One region of the Streptomyces tirandamycinicus genome, then DNA from elsewhere that is predicted to be linked to it. Evidence: riboswitches for the same ligand, from Rfam matches in the RefSeq annotation. Region 1 holds a riboswitch; each other region holds the start of a gene.

What was found. Region 1 has a riboswitch for cyclic di-AMP ahead of DDW44_RS23405 (M23 family metallopeptidase). Riboswitches for the same ligand answer to the same signal wherever they lie in the genome.
Region 2: linked by a shared signal. The riboswitch ahead of DDW44_RS18435 (C40 family peptidase) and the one ahead of DDW44_RS23405 (M23 family metallopeptidase) in region 1 are both predicted to bind cyclic di-AMP.
Region 3: linked by a shared signal. The riboswitch ahead of DDW44_RS11875 (LysM peptidoglycan-binding domain-containing protein) and the one ahead of DDW44_RS23405 (M23 family metallopeptidase) in region 1 are both predicted to bind cyclic di-AMP.

What each region holds. Positions count from the first base shown of each region.
Region 1 is NZ_CP029188.1:5,318,177-5,321,548, forward strand. Features, by position in the region: gene DDW44_RS23400 (M16 family metallopeptidase) at 1-510, shown strand, start outside; cyclic di-AMP (ydaO/yuaA leader) riboswitch at 752-915, shown strand; gene DDW44_RS23405 (M23 family metallopeptidase) at 929-1,702, shown strand; gene DDW44_RS23410 (GntR family transcriptional regulator) at 1,881-2,558, shown strand; gene DDW44_RS23415 (HPr family phosphocarrier protein) at 2,705-2,986, opposite strand; gene DDW44_RS23420 (bifunctional acetate--CoA ligase family protein/GNAT family N-acetyltransferase) at 3,171-3,372, shown strand, end outside.
Region 2 is NZ_CP029188.1:4,136,467-4,139,838, forward strand. Features, by position in the region: gene DDW44_RS18435 (C40 family peptidase) at 1-766, opposite strand, end outside; cyclic di-AMP (ydaO/yuaA leader) riboswitch at 765-933, opposite strand; gene pcrA (DNA helicase PcrA) at 1,144-3,372, shown strand, end outside.
Region 3 is NZ_CP029188.1:2,691,811-2,695,182, reverse strand. Features, by position in the region: gene DDW44_RS11885 (cytochrome P450 family protein) at 1-720, shown strand, start outside; gene DDW44_RS11880 (transglycosylase family protein) at 884-1,840, shown strand; cyclic di-AMP (ydaO/yuaA leader) riboswitch at 2,097-2,260, shown strand; gene DDW44_RS11875 (LysM peptidoglycan-binding domain-containing protein) at 2,264-2,923, shown strand; gene eno (phosphopyruvate hydratase) at 3,298-3,372, shown strand, end outside.

The DNA.
Region 1 (3,372 bases):
CGCCTGGACCGCGTCCTGCGCGAGGAGAAGGGCTACACCTACGGCGTACGGGCCTTCGGCCAGGTACTGCGCTCCGACGCCCCCGCGGCCCCGGGCGGAGCCGGCGGCGCCGCGATGCTCGCCATCAGCGGATCGGTCGACACCCCGCACACGGGCCCCGCGCTCGAGGACCTGTTCACGGTGCTGCGCACCCTCGCCGCTGAGGGCCTGACGGACGCGGAGCGCGATGTCGCGGTGCAGAACCTGGTGGGCGTGGCGCCGCTGAAGTACGAGACGGCCGCGTCCGTGGCCGGCACGCTGGCCGACCAGGTCGAGCAGGGTCTCCCGGACGACTACCAGGCCCAGTTGTACGCGCGGCTGGCCGGCACCGGCACGGTGGAGGCGACGGCCGCGGTGGTCAGCGCCTTCCCCGTGGACCGGCTGGTGACGGTCCTCGTCGGGGACGCGTCCGAGATCGAGGAGCCGGTGCGGGCGCTCGGGATCGGCGAAGTGACCGTTGTCACGGGCTGATTGACCGCACCTCCTCCGGGCAGGGGAAAGGGGGCCCCTCGGCTTCGCGCCGAGGGGCCCCCTTTCCCCTGCCCGGAACACCTCCCCGACCATCCGCCCGTATGTCCGGTTTGATGAGGAGGGTCGGTGTCTGCCCTGTGGCGTGCACTACAAATATCCGTGTCTGTTTGGTGATTGAACGAAGATCGGCTTAGCGTCTTCTGCGCTGTCCGCCAGTTGCACACGCCGCACCCGCGGCATCGGGCAGCCATCGCCGAGTCCCCGTCCGGCGCGAGCCTGGGGAGCCGGGGACCCATATGTCCCCTGGGGTGAATCGGGTGCCTTCGCCTTCGCGCGGAGGGGCTCGTAGGAGACCTTCCTGCTCCGAACCCGTCAGCTAACCCGGTAGGCGAGAAGGAAGGAAAGGATCAGCCACTTCATGGCGTTCACCCGTGCCACCGGGAAGCACCGTGGTCCGAGCCGCCTGTCGCGCAGGAGGGCGGGCGTCGCCTCCGTCGCGGCCATCGCCACCACCGGCGTCATCGGTACCCTCGCCTCCCCGGCCCTCGCCGCCGAGGCCGGCGGGCCCGCCCCCGTCGAGGACACCGGACTGACCCAGGCCGTCGCCGCCGACTCGCTCGCCGAGCAGATCGGCGCCCAGGCGGATGCCCAGCAGCAGGAGGCCGCCCTGGCCGCGGCCCAGGAGAAGGCCGAGGCCGAGGCCAAGCGCAAGGCCGAGCTCCGGGTGCAGGCCGCCCGCGACGCCGCGGAGCGCGCCGCCCGCGAGGCCGAGCGCAAGCGCCTGACGACCTACACGCTCCCGGTCGCAGGTTCCTATGTGAGCACCGCCTACCGCGCCGGAAGCGCCCTGTGGTCCTCCGGCAGCCACACCGGCGTCGACTTCCACGCCGCCTCCGGCACCGAGGTCGTCGCGGTCGGCATGGGCACCGTCGTGGAGGCCGGCTGGGGCGGCGCCTACGGCAACAACGTCGTGATCCGCATGCACGACGGCACGTACACCCAGTACGGCCATCTGTCCTCGATCAGCGTCTCGGTCGGCCAGCAGGTCGCCCCGGGCCAGCAGATCGGCCTCGCCGGATCGACCGGGAACTCCACCGGTCCCCACCTCCACTTCGAGGCCCGCACCGGACAGGACTACGGCTCGGACATCGATCCGATCGCGTACCTCCGCTCGCACGGCGTCCGCGTCTGACGCGTGCACCGTTTCGACCGAGGCCCCGGCTCCTCAGAGCCGGGGCTTTCGGCGTATTCCGGCCAAAAGATATCCATGGATTAGGATAGGCCTTCGGAAATTCCGGCCACCTGCCATAGAGTCACCGAAACAGACGTCGCTCGACGGGGTTTCGCGGCGATTAAAGCGGAGGTTCGGTATGCGCGTTCCCGCACGCTCGGTATGCACGGCGATCCGCGACGACATCGTCTCCGGTGTGTTCGAGCGCGGCAGCCGGCTCACCGAGGAGCAGCTGGCGCGCCGCTACGGCGTCTCGCGCGTCCCGGTCCGGGAGGCGCTGCGCACCCTGCAGTCGGAGGGGTTCGTCGTCACCCGCCGCCACGCCGGGGCGTGCGTGGCCGAGCCCACCGAGCAGGAGGCCGCCGACCTGCTGGAGATCCGGCTGCTGCTGGAGCCCCTCGGTGCCGCGCGGGCCGCCCAGCGGCGGACCGAGGCGCACCTCAAGGTGCTGCGCGGACTGGTCCGGCTCGGTCAGGACCGGGCACGGCGCGGCCAGGGCGAGGACCTGCGCTCGCTCGGTGCCTGGTTCCACGAGACGCTGGCCCAGGCGTGCGGGAGCCCGGGGCTCACCGCGCTGCTGACCCAGCTCCGGTACAAGATCGCGTGGATGTACGCGGTCGAGCAGCCCGCCCGTCCGCTCGAGGCGTGGGCCGAGCACGGCGCGATCGTGGACGCGGTGGCCCGTGGGGACGCGGAGCGGGCGCGCGCGCTGACCGCGCTGCACGCCGAGCGCACGACGGGCGCGCACCGGCTTCGGATCCCGGCGGCAGTGAGGGCCTCGCAACACTCCGTAAACACGGCGGGCGACCGCATTTAACACATGCGCCGTATACAAAGAGGGGAAGAAAAACCCGGGGGGTATTCTCCTGCTGCCGGAAAGGAATTCCGGTAGTGGTTGGTCATGTATGCGGGCCGCGTTCCCGGAAATTCCGGAACCGCGACCCGCTCATGAATCCGGTGCGCTCAGACGGTCTCGGGAAGTTCCTCGAGGCCCTCGGCGACCAGTTTCGCCAGACGGTCCAGTGCCGCCTCCGCGCCCTCCGCGTCCGACGCGAGCACGATCTCCTCGCCGCCCTGCGCGCCGAGGCCGAGTACCGCGAGCATCGAGGCGGCGTTGACCGGGGTGCCGCCGGCCTTGGCGATCGTGACGGGAACGCCGGAAGCCGTGGCGGCACGGACGAAGATGGACGCGGGGCGGGCGTGCAGGCCCTCCGCCCAGCCGACATTGACGCGGCGCTCAGCCATGGTGGTGCCCTTCGGGTCTCAGCGGGAAGTTCGGTGGGAAGTCCCGGGTTGTCTAGACCAGTCTCTCATGAGGTGCGGAGTGCCCGGCCGCCGGATCCGGCCGGTGCGGGGCCGGGATCGGCCCTCCCAGCCTGCCCCCGCACTCCGGGGAACGCGACCCGTGCCGGGGCCTTACCCTTGCCCCATGCAGACCCCGTCGGATCACGCGTACCCCGACCACTGGGAAGCCGACGTGGTGCTGCGCGACGGTGGCACCGCGCACATCAGGCCCATCACCACCGAGGACGCCGAGCGGCTCGTCAGCTTCTACGAGCAGGTCTCGGACGAGTCCAAGTACTACCGGTTCTTCGCCCCCTACCCGCGGCTGTCGGCCAAGGACGTCCACC
Region 2 (3,372 bases), 1.2 Mb from region 1:
GCTGCTCCTTCTGGCGCTCGAGGTCGGCGAGCCGTGCCCGCTCCTCGGCGGTCAGTTGCGACAGCAGCTCCTTCGCCTGGGCGAGCTTCCTCTGGACGGCCTGCTTCCTGGCGCGCAGCGACTCCTGCGGGTCCGTGGCGTCCGTGGCGTCCGCGTGTGCATCGAGGCCCCCGGTGGCCCGGGAGCGCTGCCCGGCCGACTCGGCCCGCTGGGTCTCGTACGCGGTGACGGCGCTGCGCTGCTGCCCGGTCAGCCGGTCCCTCTGCTCCGTCGGGCGCCACTGGTCCGTCTGGTCCGTCTGGTCCGCCAGGCCGCCCGTCTGGTGTGTCAGGCCCGCCAGGTCCGTTTGGTGCGTCTGGTGCGTCTGGTCGGCGTGGGGCCGCGGGCCGTCGGCGAGGAGCAGCGCGGCGGTCCGGGCGGCGTCGCCGGTGGGGTATCGGGCCGGTGTGTGGCCGCCGAGGGCGCGCCGCGACTCGCCGGATTCCTCCGTGCGCTGGGCGGCCCCGTCGAGGGCCCGGGCCGCCGTGCGGCGCCGCTGCTCGGTGGGCTCCTTCGCCCTGTTGTACTCCCGGGTCGACGAACCCGCCTGCCGGTAGAGGTCGTCGATCTTCTTCTGGACTTCCTCGACGGTGGGCTTCGGTCCGGCGGTCGCGTTCTGGGCCGAGAGGAGCGAGACCCCCGCGATGGCGGCCGTCGTGAACCCGACGGCAGGTGTGTTCGTACGTGTGCGGCTGCGCGGCTTGCGGTGCGACGCCAAGGCCGGCATCTCCTTCCGTGCGACGCCTACCGGGTTAGCTGTCGGGTTCGGACGGAACGGAAGGCTGCCCTACGGGCCGGGTGAAGACCGGCCCGATTCACCCCGGTTGTGCTTCGTGAGTGGGTCCCCGGTTCCGAACTCCCCTGCGAGGGGCACGGATTCGGCGCGGCTGCCCGGCTGGCGTGGTTCGCCGAAGGGGGTACGGGCTGCCTGGGCGAGCACGCTAGCCAAAGTGTGGTGCTGCTGTGAAGGAGAGTGGCCGATATGCCCGATACATTTCCGTGACCTTGGCGCTGTGTGTCCGTCTCATGACCGGAGGTGTCCGGTAGTGATTCCCCTGAAGGCGGCGGCGGACTGTCGGTGGGGCCGCCTAGACTCGGAGAGCGATGAGCAGCCTCTTTGACGACAGTTTCCTGGCGGACCTCCGGCGGACCCCGGCCCCCGATGAGCCCCCGCCGCCGGAGGACCACGAGCACCTTCCCGCGGAGGAGGTCCCGCACGACCTCTTCGAGGGCAGGTTCGACGCGCCTCCGCCCGGTGACGCCTACTACCGGGACGGCGCCCCGCGCCCCGTCATCGACCCGGCCGCCCTGCTGAGCGGGCTCAACGAGCAGCAGCGTGCCGCCGTCGTCCACACGGGGTCGCCGCTGCTCATCGTCGCCGGCGCCGGCTCCGGCAAGACCCGGGTGCTGACCCACCGGATCGCCCACCTGCTGGCGACCCGCGAGGTCCACCCCGGCCAGATACTGGCGATCACGTTCACCAACAAGGCCGCGGGCGAGATGAAGGAGCGCGTCGAGCAGCTCGTCGGCCCGCGCGCCCGCGCCATGTGGGTCTCCACGTTCCACAGCGCCTGTGTCCGCATACTGCGCCGGGAGAGCAAGAAGCTCGGCTTCACGTCGTCCTTCTCGATCTACGACGCCGCCGACTCCAAGCGGCTGATGGCACTGGTCTGCCGTGACCTGGACCTCGACCCGAAGCGCTACCCGCCGAAGGCGTTCAGCGCCAAGATCTCGAACCTGAAGAACGAGCTGATCGACGAGGAGGCCTTCGCCGCCGAGGCGGGGGGCGCCCAGGCCGAGGGCTCCGGGGGAGGTTTCGAGAAGACCCTGGCCGAGGCGTACCGCATGTACCAGGCCCGGCTGCGCGAGGCCAACGCGCTGGACTTCGACGACATCATCATGACCACGGTCCATCTGCTGCAGGCGTTCCCGGACGTCGCCGAGCACTACCGGCGCCGGTTCCGCCACGTCCTGGTCGACGAGTACCAGGACACCAACCACGCCCAGTACACGCTCGTGCGCGAGCTGGTCGGCACGGGGTACGACGACCTCGACCCCGCCGAGCTGTGCGTGGTGGGCGACGCCGACCAGTCGATCTACGCCTTCCGCGGCGCCACCATCCGCAACATCCTCCAGTTCGAGGAGGACTACCCGGATGCGACCACGATCCTGCTCGAGCAGAACTACCGCTCGTCCCAGACGATCCTCTCCGCGGCCAACGCCGTGATCGAGCGCAACGAGAGCCGCCGTCCCAAGAACCTGTGGACGAACGCCGGCGCCGGAGCGCGGATCACCGGCTATGTCGCGGACACCGAGCACGACGAGGCCCAGTTCGTCGCCGACGAGATCGACCGGCTGACGGACGCGGGCGAGGCCAAGGCCGGCGATGTGGCGGTCTTCTACCGGACCAACGCGCAGTCCCGTGTCTTCGAGGAGATCTTCATCCGCGTCGGCCTGCCCTACAAGGTCGTCGGCGGTGTGCGCTTCTACGAGCGCAAGGAGGTCCGGGACGTCCTGGCGTACCTGCGGGTCCTCGCCAACCCCGAGGACAACGTCCCGCTGCGGCGCATCCTGAACGTGCCGAAGCGCGGCATCGGCGAGCGCGCCGAGGCGATGATCGACGCCCTCGCCCTGCGCGAGAGGATCACCTTCCCGCAGGCACTGCGCCGCGTCGACGAGGCGTACGGGATGGCCGCCCGCTCCGCCAACGCCGTGAAGCGCTTCAACACGCTCATGGAGGAGCTGCGCACGGTCGTCGACTCGGGCGCCGGTCCCGCGGTGGTGCTGGAAGCCGTGCTGGAGCGGACCGGCTATCTCGCCGAACTGCAGGCGTCCACCGACCCCCAGGACGAGACCCGTATCGAGAACCTCCAGGAACTCGCGGCGGTGGCCCTGGAGTTCGAGCAGGAGCGCGGTGCCGAGGAGGGTTCGGGCACGCTGGCCGAGTTCCTGGAGCAGGTCGCCCTCGTCGCCGACTCCGACCAGATCCCCGACGAGGACGAGGAGGGCAGCGGCGTCATCACGCTGATGACGCTGCACACCGCGAAGGGCCTGGAGTTCCCCGTCGTGTTCCTCACCGGCATGGAGGACGGCGTCTTCCCGCACATGCGGGCGCTCGGCCAGACCAAGGAACTGGAGGAGGAGCGCCGCCTGGCGTACGTGGGGATCACCCGCGCCCGCGAGCGCCTCTACCTGACGCGTTCCTCGATGCGCAGCGCCTGGGGCCAGCCCGCCTACAACCCGCCCTCGCGCTTCCTGGAGGAGATTCCGGACGCGCACCTGGAGTGGAAGCGGACGGGGCGGATGGCGGCGCCCGCCGGTCCGGCGTCCGGC
Region 3 (3,372 bases), 2.6 Mb from region 1:
GGAATGATGATCCGTCACGGCGGCGGGCCGCGCGGCGGTGTCGCCCGGTCGGTGAAGAGGATGCGCGGCTATCTGGCCGAGCTGATCCACCGCAAGCGGGAGGCGCCCGGCGACGACCTGATCTCGGGACTCATCAAGGCGTCCGACCACGGCGAGCACCTCACCGAGAACGAGGCCGCGGCCATGGCCTTCATCCTTCTCTTCGCCGGGTTCGAGACGACGGTGAACCTGATCGGGAACGGTATGTACGCGCTGCTGCGCGATCCGGGGCAGCGGCGGCGGCTCCAGGACTCGCTGGCCGCGGGCGAGACCGGCCTGCTGGCGACCGGTGTGGAGGAGCTGCTGCGCTTCGACGGGCCGGTGGAGCTCGCCACCTGGCGCTTCGCGACCGAGCCGCTGACCCTCGGCGGGCGGGAGATCTCCGCCGGCGACCCGGTCCTCGTGGTGCTGGCCGCCGCGGACCGGGACCCGGAGCGGTTCGCGGAGCCCGACACCCTCGATCTCGGCCGGCGGGACAACCCGCACCTCGGGTACGGGCACGGCATCCACTACTGCCTGGGGGCGCCGCTCGCACGGCTGGAGGGGCGGACCGCGCTGGCGGCTCTCCTCGGCAGGCTGCCCGACTTGCGGCTTGCGGTCGATCCGTCGGAATTGCGGTGGCGTGGGGGACTCATCATGCGCGGATTGCGCACTCTGCCCGTTGAATTCACCCCCCGCTGAATCTGACGGTACGTCAAGGCTGTGACTTTTGCGTGATCTCCGCTGCATCGACTTGTGACTGAGGCGGGAAGGCGGCTACGTTCACCCCGACTCCGGGCCATCGAGGTTTCAACCGCCTCGACGGTCCCGGGAGTTTTCTGTAGTCACACGGAAGGCACACCGCATGCTGTCCGGGAACGGCCGCCACCGCCGACCTCGTCAGGCCCCCGCCCTCATCGTCGCGGCAGGGGTGACCGGATCGGCCATCGCCATCCCGCTGCTCGGTGCGGGTACCGCCTCCGCCGCCGACACCGCCACCTGGAACCGGGTCGCCGACTGCGAGAGCGGCGGCGACTGGGGCGCCAACCTCGGCAACGGCTACTACGGCGGCCTCCAGATGTCCCAGGAGACCTGGGAGGCCTACGGCGGCACCGCCTACGCGCCGCGCGCCGACCTCGCCAGCCCCGCCGAGCAGATCTCCGTCGCCGAGATGGTGCTCGCCGCCCAGGGTGCCTCCGCATGGCAGAGCTGCGGTGTGATCACGGGTCTGGCCGCGGGCTCCCAGCCGGCCGGCACCCCGTCCACCGACCCGCTGGGCGGCCTGGTGAAGGCGCCCTCGTTCGGCGACGGTGCGGCCGCCGCGCCCGAGCCGCAGGCCGGGGCCCCCTCGGCCGCCGGCGCCGAGCCGGGCGCGGGCGTGTCCTCGCCCGAGCCGTCCGCCCCGCCCTCCGGGTCCCCGGAGGGCGCTCTGCCTGCCGAGCCCACGGGGGAGTCCTCGGAGCCCGCCGGGAACGGCGAGAGCCCGCAGGAGCCGGCCGACGCCGCCGACGGGGGCACGGGCAAGCACCGGGGTATCCCCGCCACCGAGGCGGGAGAGTCGGGCAATTCGGGCGATGAGCGTGATTCAGGGCGTCATGCCTCGCGAGGTGACGAATCCGCACGAGAGGGCGCAGCGGCGGGAGATGGGTACGTCGTCCGCAGCGGCGACAGCCTCTCGTCGATCGCCGACGCCAACGCGGTGCCCGGCGGCTGGCCCGCCCTCTACGAGACGAACCGGGATGTCGTCGGCGCCGACGCCGACCTCATCCTGCCTGGCCAGAGCCTCGATCTCGGCCTGGAGAAGGGCGAGTTGCCCCAGTAGTTCGGGCGCTTATGTCCCGTTCTGTTCGAGTGAGACAAGAGTCTCTTCCGGTCAACTGGCGCCGCAGGGCGGTCAACTCCGGTCATCAAGGCTCTCATCTGCGAAAACGGACATGTTGCTCCATCAGATATGGGCGATTTCTCCCCGATGTTCGTCTTTGAACATCGGGGAGACGTGTGTCTACGGTCTGAACCGCTCGCAACGCGGGCCCCGTCGACCGCACGCCGAATCCTGCCGGCGGCCGTCGGGAACAGTCGTCGCGCAAGCGCCGAAGGCAGGAGCGGGGGACCCAAGGTAAGTGCCGGACCGGCCCGAGCAGGGCTGCCCGGCTAGGGGTGGAGCCGTGCGCTCGTCGCGCGGCCGGGCACCACATCGGCCCGAACCCGACAGCTCACCTCGCAGGCGTCGGTGAGGAGAACTTCGATGCTGCTTTCCGGCAAGGGCAAGCACCGTCGCCCGACGGTCTTCCAGCGGTCCACCCGTGTCGTCACGCTCGCCGGTGTCGCCGGCGCCGCCATCGCCGCCCCGCTGATGGCCTCGGGTACGGCGTCCGCCGCCACCGCCTCCGAGTGGGACGCCGTCGCCCAGTGCGAGTCCGGCGGCAACTGGTCGATCAACACCGGCAACGGCTACTACGGCGGGCTGCAGTTCTCGGCCTCCACCTGGGCCGCCTACGGGGGTACCGCGTTCGCCTCCACCGCCGACAAGGCGAGCAAGGCGCAGCAGATCCAGATCGCCGAGAAGGTCCTGGCGGGCCAGGGCAAGGGTGCCTGGCCGCACTGCGGCACCGGCCTGTCGAACGCCGCGTACGACGGCGCCGCTCCGGCCGCCCCCAAGGCCGCCGCGCCGAAGGCCGAGCCCGCCCCGAAGCGGGCCGAGGCCCCGACCACCCGCTCCGAGCGTGCGGCCGCCCCGGTGAAGAAGGGCGACGGCGAGTACACGGTCAAGGCCGGCGACACCCTCAGCAAGATCGCCGAGGACCGGAAGGTCAAGGGCGGCTGGCAGAAGCTGTTCGAGCTGAACAAGGACATCGTGGACGACGCGAACGTCATCCACCCCGGCCAGAAGCTCCACCTGAGCTGACACCCCGGGCCCTCGGCCCCCGGACCAGGTCCCGCGCCGTCCGGACCGACGTCGGGCGGCGCGGGACCGGTCGGCCCCGTCCGGCGGTGCCGCCGGGGCCGACCCTCCGCTCCGGTGGGCCCGGCGGACCACCGGACCGTGCGCACCCCCGCCCCGGCCGCACGCGGCCTCCCCTTACACCCCGCGGTCGCGCGGGCACGGGAGTCTCGCAGCGGCCGGGGCATTTGCCGGTTCGGTCCGCTTTTTCGTCCCACGGGGCGGGCATCTGCCGACCGATGCCCGCCAGGCGGTTAGGCTCTTGCCGCAAGGCCAAAGGGACCCTGCACCGACACGGCTCCGCCTGTGTCACCTCACGCGTCACATCCCAGAAGGAGATGCTCGTGCCGTCCATCGACGTCGTCGTAGCCCGGGAAATCCTGGACTCCCGAGGCAACCCCACGGTCGAGGTC